Regions from separate parts of the Methylobacterium sp. FW102-HT35C08 genome, predicted to be linked through region 1. Evidence: riboswitches for the same ligand, from Rfam matches in the RefSeq annotation. Region 1 holds a riboswitch; the other holds the start of a gene.

Evidence for each region. A riboswitch is a leader RNA that binds a small molecule or an ion and turns the genes downstream of it on or off. The one in region 1 is predicted to bind thiamine pyrophosphate.
Region 2: linked by a shared signal. The riboswitch ahead of thiC (phosphomethylpyrimidine synthase ThiC) and the one ahead of thiO (glycine oxidase ThiO) in region 1 are both predicted to bind thiamine pyrophosphate.

Annotation. Positions count from the first base shown of each region.
Region 1 covers NZ_JBYTCL010000002.1:2,644,955-2,653,719, reverse strand. The annotation lists gene AC3WSN_RS12665 (adenylate/guanylate cyclase domain-containing protein) at 1-69, shown strand, start outside; gene AC3WSN_RS12660 (glycosyltransferase) at 187-1,314, opposite strand; gene AC3WSN_RS12655 (glycosyltransferase) at 1,550-2,677, opposite strand; gene AC3WSN_RS12650 (TIGR02281 family clan AA aspartic protease) at 3,157-3,663, opposite strand; TPP riboswitch at 3,848-3,976, shown strand; gene thiO (glycine oxidase ThiO) at 4,041-5,264, shown strand; gene thiS (sulfur carrier protein ThiS) at 5,261-5,473, shown strand; gene AC3WSN_RS12635 (thiazole synthase) at 5,476-6,279, shown strand; gene AC3WSN_RS12630 (thiamine phosphate synthase) at 6,276-6,932, shown strand; gene AC3WSN_RS12625 (proteasome-type protease) at 7,012-7,764, opposite strand; gene AC3WSN_RS12620 (transglutaminase family protein) at 7,808-8,635, opposite strand; gene AC3WSN_RS12615 (alpha-E domain-containing protein) at 8,657-8,765, opposite strand, start outside.
Region 2 covers NZ_JBYTCL010000002.1:6,147,874-6,156,638, reverse strand. The annotation lists gene AC3WSN_RS29465 (GGDEF domain-containing protein) at 1-663, opposite strand, end outside; gene AC3WSN_RS29460 (transglycosylase domain-containing protein) at 940-3,114, opposite strand; gene AC3WSN_RS29455 (ATP-dependent helicase) at 3,255-3,641, opposite strand; gene AC3WSN_RS29450 (hypothetical protein) at 3,852-4,253, shown strand; gene AC3WSN_RS29445 (pilus assembly protein PilZ) at 4,411-4,620, shown strand; gene AC3WSN_RS29440 (acyltransferase family protein) at 4,630-5,700, opposite strand; gene AC3WSN_RS29435 (restriction endonuclease) at 5,808-6,182, opposite strand; gene AC3WSN_RS29430 (alpha/beta hydrolase) at 6,207-7,037, opposite strand; TPP riboswitch at 7,150-7,255, shown strand; gene thiC (phosphomethylpyrimidine synthase ThiC) at 7,327-8,765, shown strand, end outside.

The DNA.
Region 1 (8,765 bases):
CTGAACGGCTTCGCGGAGCCCATGGCGGTGTTCCGCCCCAAGTTCCTGCGCCCGCGCAAGCCGAACTGACGGTCGACGCGACGACCGGATCATCGGCCGGAACCGCCCTCCGAACCGGGGGGAGGAGAGAGCGGCTCTGGGACGCGGCGCAATCTGCACGCACGTGCGGCGCCGGGTTCCAGGCTCTCATAAGTGCCAGGACGGGAGGAACTCCGACCGGTAGGATGACGGCTGACAGCCCCAGGCCGGATCGATCATCCCGGCGAGGGCTTGACGCGCGAGCGCGCTCGTCCGTGATAGAACATCCTCATGAACGTCCGGCTGTTCCAGGATGTCGAGACAGGCCGACAAGCAGACGCGAAGCTGACCCGTGTGGAAGGCATGAGCAGAAAATTCCTCCCGCAGCCCGTAGCTGTATACCCACGGATGCAGGGAGATCCCCTCAGCCGGTAGCGGCAGGGCAAGCCCCGCTTCAGCGTATCGATACCCGACGGCGAACTTCCTTCTCCGTCTGCAAAAACGGCTGGCGCCGAGCCGCGCTTCCGCCCGCGCCGGGCAGATCGGGATCATTCGATCGTACAGGGCCAGCACATCATCTTCGGGCTCGTTCAAAGCCTCCATGATGTCGGCAGCGCACAGTAATCCGATGTAAATCTCTTCGTTCCAATACCCTAGATCGGCTCTTTTCAGATAATACTCCACGGCCTTGCGGGGCTCTCCGCCGTCCCGATACGAGTTCGCCAGATAGAATGTGTATCGGGCGACCATGAAGGGATCGTCCTCGACGGCCAGGGCATCTTCCAGCACAGCGATGTCGCGCGACTCGGTCCCGTCATCGCGATGCCGCGCCCCATCAGTGCCGCGACGCATCGCCAGCGGCAGGGTCGTCAGACTGGGATTTCCCGGGCATTGCAGAAATTCGTGCAGAACGCCGCGGTAACGCCAATCCTTCCGGTTGTCGACGAGTTGTGTCCGCCAGTATCGCGTGGCTCCATCCACGATTTCGAGTTTGTACCCGGCCTCCGTGAGCCTGGGCATGGCGAACCGTTGCGCATCAATCAGTTCGTCATCGGCGTCGATGATCAGTGCATAATCCGCGTGCGGACGCGCCAGCGTCAAAGCCTCGGTCCGGTTGAAGGCGAAATCGACCCACGGTCGCTCTACGAGAGCACCGGGCAGATCGGCCAACGCTGCCCGGATGACATCCTGCGTCCCATCGGTCGATCCGGTGTCTACGATCACCCAGTGATCAATGAGAGTCCGAACAGAAGCTAAGCATCTACGGATGACATGAGCCTCGTTCTTGACAATCATCGACAGGCAAATTGTTTGTCCAAAGCTGTTCATATCGATTTGAAGCCGATCGCTCTAGATTGGCGCGCACAGACACTGTGAAAAGCCGCCTGCGTCACCAAAATTGCGTGACGTGGAACGGTGTGAGGCTGGGGTTGGCGCGTGAAATACGCAGGCTGGATCGACCCAGACTGGTGCGGAACCTTCGGTGCTGCACTTGGATTCGATTGATCCGCGTTGACGCCGCTTGGCGTGCTCATCCTTGCCAAACAGGCGTGAGTTCCGACCTGTAAGCAGAGTGCTGGAGCCCCCAGACCGGGTCGATCATGGTGGCGAGTGACTGTCGGGCCAAGGTGCAAACGCGCGAGCGAACCTCCTCGGGAACTTCCGATTGCTCAAGTATGCTCAGGCACACGGACAGACAAACTCGAAATTGCCCTGTGTGATAAGCGTGAAACGCCAATTCATCTCGCAAACCGTATGCATACACCCACGGATTCAGGGATAGCCCTTCGCTGGGCATTGGCAGCACCACGCCGGCCTCGGCATAGCGGTACCCGGCAGCGAAGTTGCCCGTGATCCTGCAATACCGGCTGGCGGCGTGGCGCGCCTCGGCGCGCGCGGGACAGACGGAGATTGCACGATCATAGACCGCCGAAATCTCCTCCCCGGGCCTACCCAGCGTTTCCATGATAAGGGCGGCGTTAAGCAGACTGAGGTATACCTCTTCCATCCAATATCCGAGATCAGCTCGCTTTAGATAACACTGGAGAGACTTAGCGAGATCGCCAACGTCACGGTAGGATCTCGCCAGATAGAAGGTGTACCGTGAGATCATGAAGGGGTCGGTCTCGACGGCAAGCGCCTTCTCCATGGTCGTCAAATCGCGATATTCTGACATTTCATCTTGGTGACGCGCACCGTCGTCACCGCGGCGCATCGATAACGGCAGCATCGGCGTGCCTGGATTTCCCGAACATTCCAAAAATTCGTGGACCACACCGCGATAATTCCAGTTAAAATCGTTGTTTATCATCTGTATTCTAAAATATTTTGTTGCCCCGTCTAAGATTGTAAACATATGCCCCGCTTCCGAGAGCTTCGGCAAAACGAAGCCTTCCGGAACGATAAGCTCATCGTCGGCATCGATGATCAGTGTGTAGTCGGCGTGCGGACGCGCGAGTTTCAGCGCCTCGGTCCGATTGAAGGCGAAGTCGACCCACGGGCGCTCCACGAGTCGACCCGGACAATCGGCCATCGCCGCTCGGATGACGTCCTGCGTCCCGTCCGTCGATCCGGTATCCACGATAAACCAATAATCGATGAACGGCCGAACAGAATCGAGACACCGTCGTATGACACGTGCTTCATTCTTGACGATCATCGACAAACAGATGGTCTGACACAAAGTGTTCATGGCAACGAATTTCAAGCTTATAAGAATGACCGTTCGAACAGTGACCACATGCGTAGCATCAAATTAGGTAGCCACAAAGTGACCTCGCAAGGATCAGAAACAGCTTATCAGTTTGCAAATAACCTAAGATTGGAACAATCTACTAGATACAATCGATTTGATCATCAATCGTTACAACAATCATGAATTTTTAAACTTGCTATACTGAGATATGGCGATCTAAATGATGCGCGTTTGCGAGCGCGACGGCAAACAAGCTTCCTTTCCGGGCCAAATGGCGCAGCGCGGCATACGCAGGCGCCACTGCGATCTGGCCTCCGTGTGGCCGGTCCGGGTTGCAGGCGTTCGCTTCGATAATGGCCCACGCGGCGGGGCGCCGGATTCCCTCGGCCGACGGTCTGCCAGAGGCATCCGGGCGCGGCGTCGGTACGGGCCTCGGTGACGCCTCAGCCCCGCAGGGTCATCGTGCCGCCGCTGACGGTGAAGTCGCGCAGGCGCTTCAGGAACGACATGCCGAGCAGGCTCGTGCTGAGACGCCCCCGCGGGATCACCACCGCGTCCACGTCCCGCACGATGATCGAACCGACCTGCAGGACGGCGATCCGGATCGGCGCCACCCGAACCGTCCCGTTCGCGGTGTTCCAGACACGGCTGAAATCGCCCGCACGGACCCGGATCCCAATCCGCTCGGCATCCTCCTCCGAGAAGGCGCAGGAGCTCGCGCCGGTATCGACCATCATCGCTAGGGCGCGACCGTCCATCAGGGCATTCACGAAGAAGTGGCCGTTGCGCCCGGCCTGAAGCGCAACGCCGGCCACCGCGCCGTCGGGAACCGGCGTCGTTGCCGCGGTGGAGGCCGGCGCAGCCGGATCCGAGCGGATCCGCTCGCGCAACCTCTGGAAAGCCGTCACCGACAGGAAGCCAATCGTGCAGACGACCACGAATGTGCGCACGCTTCCCGCCCCGGCCCTACAGAGTGATGAATTCTCGCCCGGATCCGTGAAGGGCCGGTGCCCGGCAGCCGGATTTCGTCCGGCTTGGTATCCGGGCGGTGACTGCGTCCGAGGAATGTCCGTCCGCCGGGTGATGCCGATTGGCGGCGGGGTTGACCGATGCGGCGCGGGCGACCAAATCTATCCCCGTTCCAGGGAGATCCCCGGCAAGGGGCTGAGAAACCGCTGGCACGTCCGTCAGGACCTGCGGCGCGGAAATCCTTCGAACCTGATCCGGCTCATACCGGCGTAGGGATTGGACCGCGGCCGCCCGAAAGGCAGGCCACAGCTTCTCACCGAAGCACACGGCCCGGTTCCCGCGACGGCAATCCGCGGAGATGCCCGTGCCCCTCGAACGCCCTGCCTCACCGATCGGCCGCCGCCGCAGTCCCGACGGCGGTGTCGCGCCCACGGCCCTGCCGGCGCGGACCGACGTCGCCGTCATCGGCGGCGGGCTGATCGGCCTGTCGATCGCGTGGCGGCTCGCCCGGGCGGGCCGCGCCGTGACCGTGCTGGAGCAGGACACGATTGGCGCGGGCGCGAGCCTCGCGGCTACCGGCATGCTGGCCCCCGCCGCGGAGCACGAGCCCGGATCCGACCCGCTGCTGCCGCTCGCCTTGGCATCCCTTCGGCTCTGGCCGGAGTTCCGCGATGCGCTGGAAGCCGAGTCCGGCCGCGCGATCGATTACCGCCCCGATGGCACCCTGGTCCTGGCGGTCGGCCGCGACGAGGTCGAGCGCCTGCGCTTCCGCTTCGATCTGCAGCGCCGGTCGGGGCTCGACGCGACTTGGCTGCCGGGCAGCGAGGTGCGGCGGCTAGAGCCCGGCCTACGCCCCTCGGTCACCGCCGGGATCCACTGTCCGTTGGATCACCAAGTCGATCCCCGTTTGGTCATGGACGCCCTCACCGAGGCCTGCCGTCGGGCCGGCGTAATTTTGGCGGAGCGGACCCCCGTCAGCGCCCTCGACTGGTCGGCCGGCCGTGTCGCTGGCGTCCGGGCCGGGGATCGCGGTGTCGCGGCCGAGACCGTGGTGCTGGCCTCCGGTGCCTGGAGCGGTGAGGGCAGCTTGCTGCCGGAGGGGCTCGCCCTGCCGGTCCGGCCGCTCAAGGGCCAGTCCCTGGCCCTGCGCACCACCCCGCGCACCGGCACGCTTGGCCGGATGATCTGGACCGAGCAGGTCCACATGGCGCCGAAGAGCGACGGTCAGCTCATCGTCGGCGCTACCGTGGAGGATTGCGGTTTCCGGCCGGGCGTCACCGCGGGCGGCCTCTACGCCCTACTGGAGGGCGCACGACGGGTGCTGCCGGGGATCGAGGAGATGGAGGTCGACGCCGTCTGGAGCGGCTACCGCCCCACCTCGGACGACGACGCGCCGATCCTCGACGTGATCGCCCCCGGGCTCGTCGCCGCGACGGGCCATCACCGCAACGGCTACCTGCTTGCCCCGATCACCGCCGACGCCATTGCCGGTCTGGTGACGGACGGCGTGCTGCCGGAGGTCGCCCGGCCGTTCACCCTTGCGCGGTTCGGCCGCCCCGAGCCCCGGAGGGTTTCGGCATGAGGCTCTTCGTCAACGGCGAGCCGCGCGAATGCCCTGCCGAAACCGTGGACGCCCTGTTCCGTCTGGAGGCGGAGGAGAGCGGGATCGAGAGCCCGCAGGGCGTCGCCATCGCGCTGAACGGCCGGGTGCTGCGCCGCCGGGACTGGGGCGAGACCCCGGTCGCGGACGGCGACCGTGTCGAGATCGTCCGCGCCATGCAGGGAGGTTGAGCATGGACCAGATACTTACGCCGCTGCGCCCGGAAAGCGGGGACGACGGCCTGACCATCGCCGGGGTGAGGCTGTCGTCCCGGCTGTTCATCGGCACCGCCGGCTACCCGACCCAGGCGATCATGCGCGACGCCGTCGAGGCGAGCGGCGCCGACGTGGTCACCGCCTCGATCCGCCGGGTCTCGCTCCAGGGACACGGCTCGGACACGGTCAAAATCCTGAAGGGCAAGCGTTTCCTGCCGAACACCGCGGGCTGCGAGACGGCCCGCGACGCGATCATGACCGCCGAGCTCGCCCGCGAGGCGCTCGACACCAACTGGATCAAGGTCGAGGTGATCGGCGACCGGGAGACGCTCTACCCGGACGTCACCGAGTTGATCGAGGCCTGCCGCCACCTCGTGGACGATGGCTTCGTGGTCCTGCCCTACTGCAACGACGACCCGATCATCTGCCAGCGCCTGGAGGATCTCGGTTGCGCCGCCGTGATGCCGATGGGCTCGCTGATCGGCTCCGGGATGGGCGTCGCCAACCCAGCCAATCTCGAGCTGATCTGCCGCCGGGCGAAGGTGCCGGTAGTGGTCGATGCCGGGATCGGCACCGCGTCCGATGCGGTGATCGCCATGGAACTCGGCGCCTCCGCCTGCCTGATCAACACCGCAATCGCCAAGGCCGACGATCCGGTGCGGATGGCCCGCGCGATGGGCCGGGCGGTGGAGGCTGGGCGCGACGCGAATCTGGCCGGGCGGATCCCCCGCCGCGGCCGGGCCGAGCCGTCGAGCCCGCAGCTCGGCCTCGTCGGCTCGTGAAGGCGCTGCCGTCGCCGCTGCTGGCGGTGACGGACCGGCACGGGCATCCGCGGCCGCTCGTCGAGACCGTGCAGGCAGTGCTCGACGGGGGCGGGCGGTGGATCTGGTTCCGCGAGAGAGATCTGGAGCCGGAGGCGCGGTTTCGCCTGGGTGAAGTGGTGGCCGAATGCGTGCGGGCGGCCGGCGGAGTTTTGACGATCGGGGGAGATGTCGCCCTAGCCCGGGCGCTCGGCGCTGACGGCGTGCATCTCGGCGGCGGATCGGGACTGGCGGCGATCGCGGCGGCGCGGTCCGCATTGGGCGAGGCTGCGTTGATCGGCGTTTCGGCACACACACCGCGCGAGGCTGTGACCGCCGCGCAGGCCGGCGCCGACTACGTGACCCTCAGCCCAATCTACGCGACCGCGAGCAAGCCTGGCTACGGACCGGCGCTGGGCCTGACGGGACTCGCGGACAGCCTCGGCGCCGACCTGCCCGTGGTGGCACTCGGCGGTCTCGGTCCCGAGGCGGTCTGGTCCTGCCGCGCGGCCGGGGCGGCGGGTTTTGCCATCATGGGCGGCCTGATGCGGGCCGCGGATCCGGCCGATGTGACACGGTCGCTCTTGAAGGCATGGAGCGCAGGGGAGGCTTCAGCGGCTCGGACGAGCACCTGAAAGTCTCCGCCGTCACGTCAAAAACAGCCACGGTCTTTGCAAGCACAGCGAAGCAAAGACGGCCGATGATGTGGCTGCTCTAGGCTTTGGAAGGCCCATATGGCGGGCGCGGAATGGCCCGGTGCGCGGCCCGGAGCGCCGCCGACCAGCGCTCGCGCAGGTCGTGGAAATAGCCCTCGCCGGCCTCGATCCGGTGGTTCACCTCCAGCGTCAGCGCGCTCCGGCGAGCCAGGGCGATGTCGATCGGCAGGCCGACGCCGAGGTTCGACCGCATGGTCGAATCCATCGAGACGAGGCTGACCTTCAGGGCGTCGTACAGCTCGGTCGTGTACTTCATCGCCCGGTCGAGGATCGGCTTGCCGTATTTGTGCTCGCCGATCTGGAGGAACGGCGCGTCGGTGCTGCACTCGATGAAATTGCCGGCCGAGTAGATCAGGTACAGCCGCATCTCGCCGTTCCCGATCTGACCGCCGAACAGCAGCGAGATCGAGAACCGGATATTGGCGGCCTCGAACCCATCCTTCTCGATCGATCGTACCCGCCGGATCGCCCGGCCGATCAGCTGCGCCGCCTGGAACATGGTCGGCGCCTCGACGAGCTTCTGCGGCGGCTCGCCGTCCTCCTCGCCGGGCACGCCCTCCTGGAGCAGGCTGAGCACCGACTGGGTGATCGAGAGGTTGCCCGCCGAAGCGAGCATCATCACCCGCTCGCCCGGCACGTTGAAATGGTGGAGCTTGCGGTAGGTCGAGATGTCGTCGAGCCCCGCATTGGTGCGGGTATCGGCGACCATAACCAGTCCTTCCTCGACCAGGACACCGACGCAGTAGGTCATCGTCTTCGGGCCTCGTGCGGTCGGCGGACCGGTGTCTGAACGATCAGGATTGAGCGGAGGCCCTGCCTTGCTCGACCCGAAGCTTCACGTCCAGTGTCTCGGTGCCACCCCCGGTGCGGCTGCCGCGGATCGGCGCCGCGCCGAGGTAGTCGAGACCCGTGGCGACGCGGATGTAATTGTCCGCCGGACTGACGTCGTAGCAGGGGTCGAAGGCGACCCAGCCGAGGTCCGGGACCAGGGCCTCGACCCATCCGTGGGGCGCCTCGACATCCGCCTGGCCGTCGTCCCGGGCCCGGTAGCCGGCGACGTAGCGGGCCGGGATGCCCACGTGGCGCGCGGCGGCAATGAAGACGTGGGCAAGGTCCTGGCAGACGCCGCTGCCGGCCGCGAACGCTTTGGCGGCCGGAACCGCGTTGCTCGCGGGACCGGGCTCGTAGGCGACGGCGTTCTGGACCGCACTCATCAGCCGGTGAAGCAGGGCCAGGACAGCGCCGTCGCCCTCCGTGGCGACGCGCTCGGCGAAAGCGTGCAGCTCCGGACTCGCGGCGCACAGGTCCGTGTCGCGCAGGTAGAACTGATCCGGAAGGCGCTCGACCGTACCGCGGACGATGCCGTTCGTGTCGTCAGTATCGACCTCGCCGGTGACGCGGATGGTGAGGGCGTCGGCCGCCTCGTCCGGCGTGAACCAGTGGACGACGTTGCCGAAGCCGTCCTCGCGGGCGGTCAGGCGACCGTCGACGGTGGTGTCGATCCGCCACGTGCGGACGTACTGCCCGTCATGGTCGCGCGGCGTCAGGCGCAGGACCTGCACCAGCCCGCGGGCCGGCTGCTCGTAGGTGTAGATGGTCTCGTGAACCACGCGGATGCGCATGCGCTGTCCCGTCCGTCTCGTTCAGCCGACCAGATACTGCTTGGCGATCGCTTCGCCTACGCTGTTGTTCTCGGCGATGAACGCCTCCACGAACTCGTGCAGCCCCCCGGCGAACACCCGGTTGATATCC
Region 2 (8,765 bases), 3.5 Mb from region 1:
CAGCGTCCCGTCTCTGTGAAAGATGTTGATGATGAGACCGTCGTCGAAGCGCAGACGGTCGAACAGCCGCTGGAAGTGAACCAGGACGATCGACCCCGTCACGATACCGGCGAAGGCACCTTCCGGCGTCTCGATTCGACGGCTCATGCGGATGATCTGGCGCCCCGTCATGCGGGAACGGGTCGGACCCGTCAGAAGCAGACCCGCCTGCGGATCGGAACGAAGGGTCTCAAACTCGGGCAGATCGCTCAGATTGAGTTGAGGCGACAGGTTCGGGTCGCTCGTCATTCGGATGTGGCCGTCGACGTCCGTGACGGCGATCGGACCCAGGCCCGACTGCAGAGGCGAGACATTGAACAGGGCTAACCGCCTGAGTTCGGGCTCCAGGGCGGCGATATCCGGCCGGCTCGCCAGACGGGCCGCGTCACGCAGCGACTGATCGTAGGTCCGGATGCTGTGGCCGACCCCCTCCTCGATCACCGCCAGCAGGTTGGCGCCGTTGCGCCGGGCGCCGTGCCAAGCGATGTCGCGCAGGTCGATACACAGATAGGCGCCGAGCAAGGTCAGACAGACGAGCAGGCTCGCGCCGGCCGCGGCGATCAGGCGTGTGGCCCGATCAGCGAGATGCGCACGCAGGGCTATAGCAGCCGATCGCAGGATCATGACCGTCGCGTCACCACGGCTACAGTCGAACGCGCGCTCGCGGTCGCGGTCGCTGAACTTATAATTGACGCGAATACTCGCCCAGGAAGATTGACAAAGACATGACCGAAAAGATTAGCGATCGGTGAACCGGCGTGTCGAACCGCGGCCTGTCAGACGCACCGCGCGTGCACGCTCGGCCCTCTTGGCACGCGGGCCTCGGATCCCGCATGCCTCCGTTCGCCTCATCGCTCTCCGAGACCCGCTTCGGCCCCGGCACCCAAGGACGACCGCTCCTCAGTCACCGATGCCGAACAGCTTCTCGATGAAGTTGCGGTCGTCCTTCTGAGCCCGGCGTGCCGGCGCGGCCGGACGCGGCGCCGGCGCCTCCGGCTCGCCGAAGATCTGGCCGAGTATGCCGGCCGGTGAGCCCGGCGCGGCGCTCGCCACCGAAGCGGTCGTCTCCGGCGCCCTGCGCCAGCGGTTGATGTTGGGCAGCGGAACCGGATTCTGGCCCTTGAGCGCCTGGGTCATGTAGGTCTTCCAGACCTCGGCCGGCAGATTCCCGCCGGTCACCTTCTTGGTCAGCTCGCCGTCGTCATTGCCGAGCCAGACCCCGGTCACGAGGCTCCCCGAGAAGCCGATGAACCAGGCATCGCGGTAATCCTGGGTGGTGCCGCTCTTGCCGGCGAGGTCCCAGCCCGGGATATCAGCCTTCTTGGCGGTGCCGCTGACGAAGGTCTCGTGCATCATCGCGTTCATCATGCCGTCGGCATCGGCGCTGATGACCCGACCGAGCCCGCTGTCGGCACGCTTGTAGAGCACCTTGCCGTCCTGACCCTTCACGCTGGTGACCACGTAGGGGATCACGCCTGTGCCGCCGTTGGCGAAGGCGCCGTAGGCTCCGACCATCTCCAGCAGCGTCACTTCCGACGTGCCGAGGGCAATCGACCCATTGGCCTGGAGCGGCGACGTGATCCCGAGCCGTTGCGCGGTCTGCACCACCGCCTTCGGGCCGACTTCCTGACCGAGACGCACCGCGACGGTGTTCAGTGATTGCGCCAGCGCCGTCCGCAGGGTCACCGGACCCTCGTAGCGGTGCGAGTAGTTCTCCGGCGCCCAGTTGCCGATGCGGATCGGGGCGTCGTCCCGCACGGTGTCGGGCGTCGCCCCGTGCTCCACCGCGGTGAGATAGACGAAAGGCTTGAACGACGAGCCGGGCTGCCGCTTCGCGGTGGTCGCGCGGTTGAACTGGCTCTGAGCGTAGTCGCGGCCGCCGATCAGCGCGCGGATCGCGCCGTCGGGCCGCATCGAGACCATGGCGCCCTGGCCCACGTTGAAACGCGCACCCTTGGCGTTGAGCTCGTCGGTGAGTGCGCGTTCGGCAGCGGCCTGGAGGCCCGTATCGACGGTGGTCTGCACGGTGATGTCGGTGTCGAACTTGCCGACGTAATCGTCGAGTACGTCCATCACGAGGTCCGCGACGTAGTTGGCCGAGCCGCCGCCGCGGGCGTTCGCGGGCTTCGCCGGCTGGGCGAGCGCCACCTTGACGTCCTGCGGCGACGCGAAGGCGAGCTCCTGCATGGCGGCGAGCACCTGGGCGGCGCGCGCCTGGGCGGCGGGCAGGTTGCGGTTCGGGGCGAGCCGCGAGGGTGCCTGCACGAGGCCGCCGAGCATGGCGGCCTGCGCGAGGCTCACCTCCTTGGCGGGCTTGCCGAAATACCGCTGCGCCGCGGCCTCGACGCCGTAGGCGCCGGCGCCGAAATAGACGCGGTTCAGATACAGCTCGAGGATCTCGTCCTTGGTGTATTTGTGCTCCAGCCACAGGGCGAGGATCGCCTCCTGGATCTTGCGCGAGGCGGTGCGCTCCTGGGTCAGGAACAGGTTCTTGGCGAGCTGTTGCGTCAGGGTCGATCCGCCCTGTGCCACGCCGCGCCGGGTTAGGTTCTGGCCGATGGCGCGCAGGATGCCGACCGGGTCGACACCGAAATGCTGGTAGAAGCGCCGATCCTCGATCGCCACGAAGGCGCGGGGCAGATAGGGCGGCAGCTCCTTGATCGAGACCACGCGGCCGCCCGTCTCGCCGCGGTTGGCCAGCAGCGAGCCGTCGCTCGCCAGGATGGCGATGTTGGGCGGGCGCTTGGGCACCGCGAGCTGGTCGATCGGAGGCAGCTGGGACGCGTGGTAGGCGATGAGCCCGGCCAGCCCGATCACGGCCCAGAGGCCGAGCACGACGGTGCCGTAGACGATCCGGCCGAGCCACGAGCGGCGACGCCGGGCGCCACCCGAACGCTTCGGTCGCCCGCCCGTCTTGGCCGGCTGCCGCGCCGTGCCGCCCGATCGCTTCGCCACGCGCTCTCCTGACCCGGGACGGTCCTCCCGGGACAGGCGCAGATCGAGTTCGCCGCGATCCCTCACGCGCCCTTCGGACACATCGAAGTTCGGCTCAATCCTGCCTCGACCCTTGGCCATGCATCCCGTCTTCGCATTGATCCGAACCGACGCGCGGGTCTCGTGCGACGCGTGACGGTTTCCGCACGCTAAATGCGGCCGTTTAAGGGGCCGTTATCGATGCGGTCCGCACGCGCTCCAGGCTTCGACCCGGAAGAGCGTCAGGATCCCGGCGCCTGGTCGGTGGGGGGCGTCACTCCGAGCACATGCCGGGACTCGGCAAGAAGCACGTCGTGGCGCACGGCTTGCGGACCCGAATCCGGCGTCTCGCGGCCGAGGCGGGCGATGCGAGACAGGAAGAGCCGCCGGCGCAGACCGAGCCATCCGATGCTCTTGGCAAGTGCATGAAGGACCAGGCGGACGGCCTCCGTCCGCTCCCGCTCCTGCACGAGTTCGGTCTTGAGGTGCTCCTCGCGCTGGAGTGCGGCCTCAAGTTCGTGCCGCAGGTCCGCGCTGGCCAGCGCGTCGTTGCGTGCGGCCGTGAGTTGGATCCGGCATTCCTGCAGCGCGCTGAGCAGCAGAAGCTCCTGCGCGGACGCATCTCTCATCAAGGCCTCCTGCGGCGCCGCCTTCGTAACGCGCGATGTCGTCAGAACATGCGAATGTCGGTGGCTGCCGGCGACGGCATAGCGAGCGCCGCCGCTGGCCGGAAGCCGGCTTCCGGATTATTCGGCAGCGTGACCACGAACCAGGGGGGAATCAGGGACGTGCGCCATCGGATCGTTGTGGCCTTCGGAGCCTTATCGCTGGGATCGGCCGTGCTGCACCTCACGCCGGCGCAGGCCTACCAGCTCGACACCGTGAACCTGATCGGCTGCGCCCAGGACGGCGGGGTCTGCCGGATGCCCTACCCGACCAACGTGTATTACGGCGTGCCGGGCCGGACCAACGGTCGCCCGTTCCCGCAGGGCGGCATGGTTCCGTGCAACACGCAGACCTTCGGCGACCCGGCTCCAGGCCAGGCGAAGAGCTGCTGGTACGCGCCGCGGATCACCGCGGGCGGCGGTACCGATCGGAGACGGATCGACGAGGACGACGAGCCGCGCCGCGACACCTATCGCTACGGTCGCGACTACGATCGCCCACCGGCACGCCGCCCGTACGACGAGGATTACGGACCTGCGCGGCGCCGCTACCGGGACGATCCGGACGAGGATTGATCTGCGGCACCGCAACTCGGCCTTCGCGCGCACCCGGCCTGTTAACCGCCGGTCGGCAACATGATGCAGCGCGGAGCCCGGCTTCGCGGGCTGACGTGATCGGTGGGAGGCCATGACGGAGAATCGCCGCAGCGTTTTCCGGAAGAACGCCTTCACGATGGGCAGCCTGCTGCTCGAACGCGGCGCAGTCGGCTGCCTGGTCTGGGACATCACCGAGACGGGCGCGCAGATCGAAGTCGAGGGCGACCACGTCGTTCCGGCCAAGTTCCTGTTGCGCCTGACCGAAGGTGGTGACCCGCGGCCGGTCGCCGTGGCATGGCGGCGAGGCCGCCGGATCGGCCTGACCTTCGCGCCTGTCGAAGGCTGAGCCCGCGCCTCAGCCCGGTTGCAGAGCGGGCACGGATCGGCCGCTGGCCGTGGCGAGGCGAAAGCGCCGGGGTCGCACGAACAGAAAATCGAATGGCGTGCCGCGCACGAGCCGCTCGAGGATCAAGGGCATCAGCACCGCCATCGCGATGACGATCAGGCTCGCCGCGCCGATATCGGCGATCCAACCGCTGCGCACGAGAAGCTCCCGCGTCGCGGCCATCGGCAGCGAGAAGGCGAGATAGATCACGATCGAGCGCTGGCCGCAGGTCCTGATCGCCTCGGCGACCGGACCTCCCAACCGGACGATCAGCGCAGCGGTCACGACGATCGCCAGCGCCCCTGCCGCGCCCAGCGCAAGACTCACGAGCGGCAGGCTGGCCAAGGTCGGGTGATCCGGGTTGCTCCATGGGCTCAGTGCCAGCCACCCTTCCAGGCCAGCCCAAACGGCGAGGCCACACAGGGCGAGACCGATCCGGCGGCGCGCGGTATCGGCCAGCGCGAAGATCCGACCCGCAAACAGATACCCGGCGAGGAAGTAGACATACCGGGCGCAGAACTCGTCGATGAGCGTCGAGTCGGTGCGGATGTCGGCGATCTGCAGCAGGGCAGCACCCGTCAGCAGCAGACCCGCGGGAACCTGACGGAGCGCCTTGGTTACGACCGAGAACACCGCCAGCAGATAGATGAACCACAGGCTTGAATAGGGTTCGATCAGTGAATGGGCGAGATGCGCCGCGAAGGCCGTCGGCCCGCCGTCGCCCACGATCTTCCCGTACCGCGCGGCCGACTGGATCACGAGCCACAGCAGGTAGAAATAGGCGAAGTGAACGACGCGGCGGTCGGAGAACAGGCGCCAGTCACGGTCGATCACCCGGCCCATGAACAGGCCGGACAGGAGGAAGAAGTCCGGAATCCGAAACGGCTTCGCGAAGGCCACGACCGGATGCAGAAAACCTTCGCCGCCCATGGCGTCGCCGGTGCCGGTCACCGCATGCATCATGACCACGAGGAGGATGCATATGCCTTTGGCGACATCGACCCAGGCGAGCCGATCGCGCGCATCTCCGGTTCCGGCCATCGTCCCGTCCTTGCAGTCGATGCGATCCTGTACCCGGAACGGTTGACGACAAGGCTCTGCGCCGGCGCGCGCTGTCGACGTGGCGAACGCGCGGTAAATGCCGCCCGTCAGTGCTTGCGCCGTGCTGCGCGCCGGTCACGGGTTGTGCGGGTTGCGGCGTGGAAATCATCGGGCTTGCCGCGGACCCAGGTCAGGAACCGGGCGATCTCCGGATCGGCCCTGAGAGCCTCCACATCGGCGAGGCGCTTGGCGATCTCGGCCTCGCTGTAGCGGGCATGGATGGCCGAGTGGCAGATCTGGTGAAGCCGCACCGTGCCCCGGTGCGTCCCGCCTTTCAGCTTCGGGGTCAGGTGGTGGAGGCTGGAGCGAGCGCCGGGCGGGATCGACCGCTCACAGAGCGGGCAGACCGGATGCGCGCGCGCGGCCGTCCCCGGCGCATCGGGGTCATCGGCGCTCCAGCGCCGTGAGCGCCGTCCGACCACGCACATCCTCCCTCGTTCGACCTGTTACCGCTCCGATTGCGCCGCCGGCGCGCAGCCACGCGCGAGGCGGCTCCGGAACAGCGCCTCGGCCTCGCGATCGCCGACCCCCAGGATGGAGACGTGGTCGCCCGGAACGAGCTCGATCCGGGCTCGCGGCCCGGCTGCCGCCGCCAGGGCGACCGCAAGCTTGGCCGGCACCACAGGATCGTCGCGGCCCTGAACAATCAGCATAGGCGCCGCCCCGGTGCGGATGCGCAGGTCCGAACGATAGGTGTCGCGCAGGAGCCAGGTCGGGGCCAGCGGGACATGCAGCCGCACGGCATGGGTCATCGAGTCGAACGGCGCCTCCAGATACAAGCCGAGCGGCGCTGTGCGCGCACCGACCGCGACCGCGACGGCAGCGCCCAGGGAATGGCCGTGAAGCAGGATCGGCGCACCCGGCGCCCGAGCGGCCGCCGCCGCGACCGCCGCCATCCCGTCGCGGATCAGCCCCGTCTCGCTCGGGTGTCCGGTCGAGCCCGGATAGCCGCGATAGGCGGGGGCCAGGATGCCCCAGCCGCCGCGATGCCAGGGACCGTCGGTGAAGCGGGCGCCCTGCGGCTCCGGCCGCGAGCCGTTGCCGTGGAAACTGACGACCACGCCGCAGCCCGGCTGCGGCGGCTTCCACAGCGCGTGCAGCGTCTCGCCGTCCTCGGTGACGAGGGTGATCGCGGCCACACCCGGAACCGGCTCTCCGGCGGACGGTGGCCTATAGGCGCCCGGATAGAGGAGCCGGCTCTGGTTGAGGCCGAGCACGACCAGGGCCAGGCCGTAGAAGAGAATGGCCGCGAGAGCCAAGCCGATCAGGAGACGCATATCCGCTGGCTGGAGAGCACGGCACTCGCCGAGGCGCGCGACGGGCCGGGAGGATCTGTTGTCTACGGGTTGCACCCAGCATTGACAAAGCCGCCCGAGAGCCCGAGTCTTGAATCGTTCCGAGGGGGGCCCTGCAGGGGGCTGAGATTGGGCACGCTGCCCTGACCCTTGAACCTGATCCGGCTCATACCGGCGGAGGGACGGGAACCTGCGGTCGCGCGTCGCGCGGCCGGCTCTCATCTCAGCCATCGCGTGGACCGGACCGCTCCAGAACGAGGAGAGGCCCACGATGAACGCACCCGTTCTCCCCAAGGACGTGAAAGGCAGCCCCGAGGCCGTGACCACCGGTCCGGTCACCGGATCGCGCAAGGTCTATGCGAGCCCGGCTGGCCGGCCGGACATCCGCGTGCCCTACCGCGAGATTGTCCTCTCCGATCCCAAGGAGGAACCGGTGCGGGTCTACGACCCGTCGGGCCCCTACACCGAGACGGATGCGCGCATCGACCTCAACGCCGGCCTGCCGGGCGTGCGCGAGCCCTGGATCGCCGGTCGCGGCTACGCGGCGGTCGCGCCGCGGGCGGTGAAGCCCGAGGATAACGGCTTCGCGGGCGACAAGCTCGTGGCCGCCTGCCCCGCCGAACGGATCATCCGCAAGGCCGCGCCGGGCCAGATGGTGACGCAGTACGAATTCGCCCGCGCGGGGATCATCACCGAGGAGATGATTTACGTCGCCCATCGCGAGAATGTCTGCCGCGAGAAGATGCTCGAGGGCGCGGAGGCCGCGCTCGCCGACGGCCAGAGCTTCGGCGCCTCGGTTCCGCCCTTCATCACACCCGAATTCGTGCGGGACGAGATAGCCCGCGGCCGGGCGATCATCCCGGCCAACATCAACCACACCGAGTTGGAGCCGATGGCGATCGGCCGGAACTTCCTGGTCAAGATCAACGCAAATATCGGCAACTCGGCGGTGACGTCCTCGGCCGCCGACGAGGTCGAGAAGCTCGTCTGGTCGATCCGCTGGGGCGCCGACACGGTCATGGACCTGTCCACCGGCCGCAACATCCACAACATCCGCTCGTGGATCATTCGCAACAGCCCGGTCCCGATCGGCACGGTGCCGATCTACCAGGCGCTGGAAAAGGTCGGCGGCGACCCGCTCAAGCTCGACTGGGAGGTGTTCAAGGACACGCTCATCGAGCAGGCCGAGCAGGGCATCGACTACTTCACCATCCATGCCGGCGTGCGGCTCGCGCACGTGCCGCTGACCGCGCGGCGCGTCACCGGCATCGTCTCGCGCGGCGGCTCGATCATGGCGCGCTGGTGCCTCGCCGGGCACCGGGAATCGTTCCTCTACGAGCGGTTCGACGAGATCTGCGACATCATGCGGGCCTACGACGTGTCGTTCTCGCTGGGCGACGGCCTGCGCCCGGGCTCGATCGCCGACGCCAACGACGCCGCGCAGTTCGGCGAGCTGGAGACGCTGGGCGAGCTGACCAAGGTCGCCTGGGACAAGGGCTGCCAAGTGATGATCGAGGGCCCCGGCCACGTGCCGATGCACAAGATCAAGGTCAACATGGAGAAGCAGCTGAAGGAGTGCGGCGAGGCGCCGTTCTACACCCTCGGCCCGCTGACCACCGACATCGCCCCCGGCTACGACCACATCACCTCGGGCATCGGCGCCGCGATGATCGGCTGGTTCGGCACCGCGATGCTCTGCTACGTCACCCC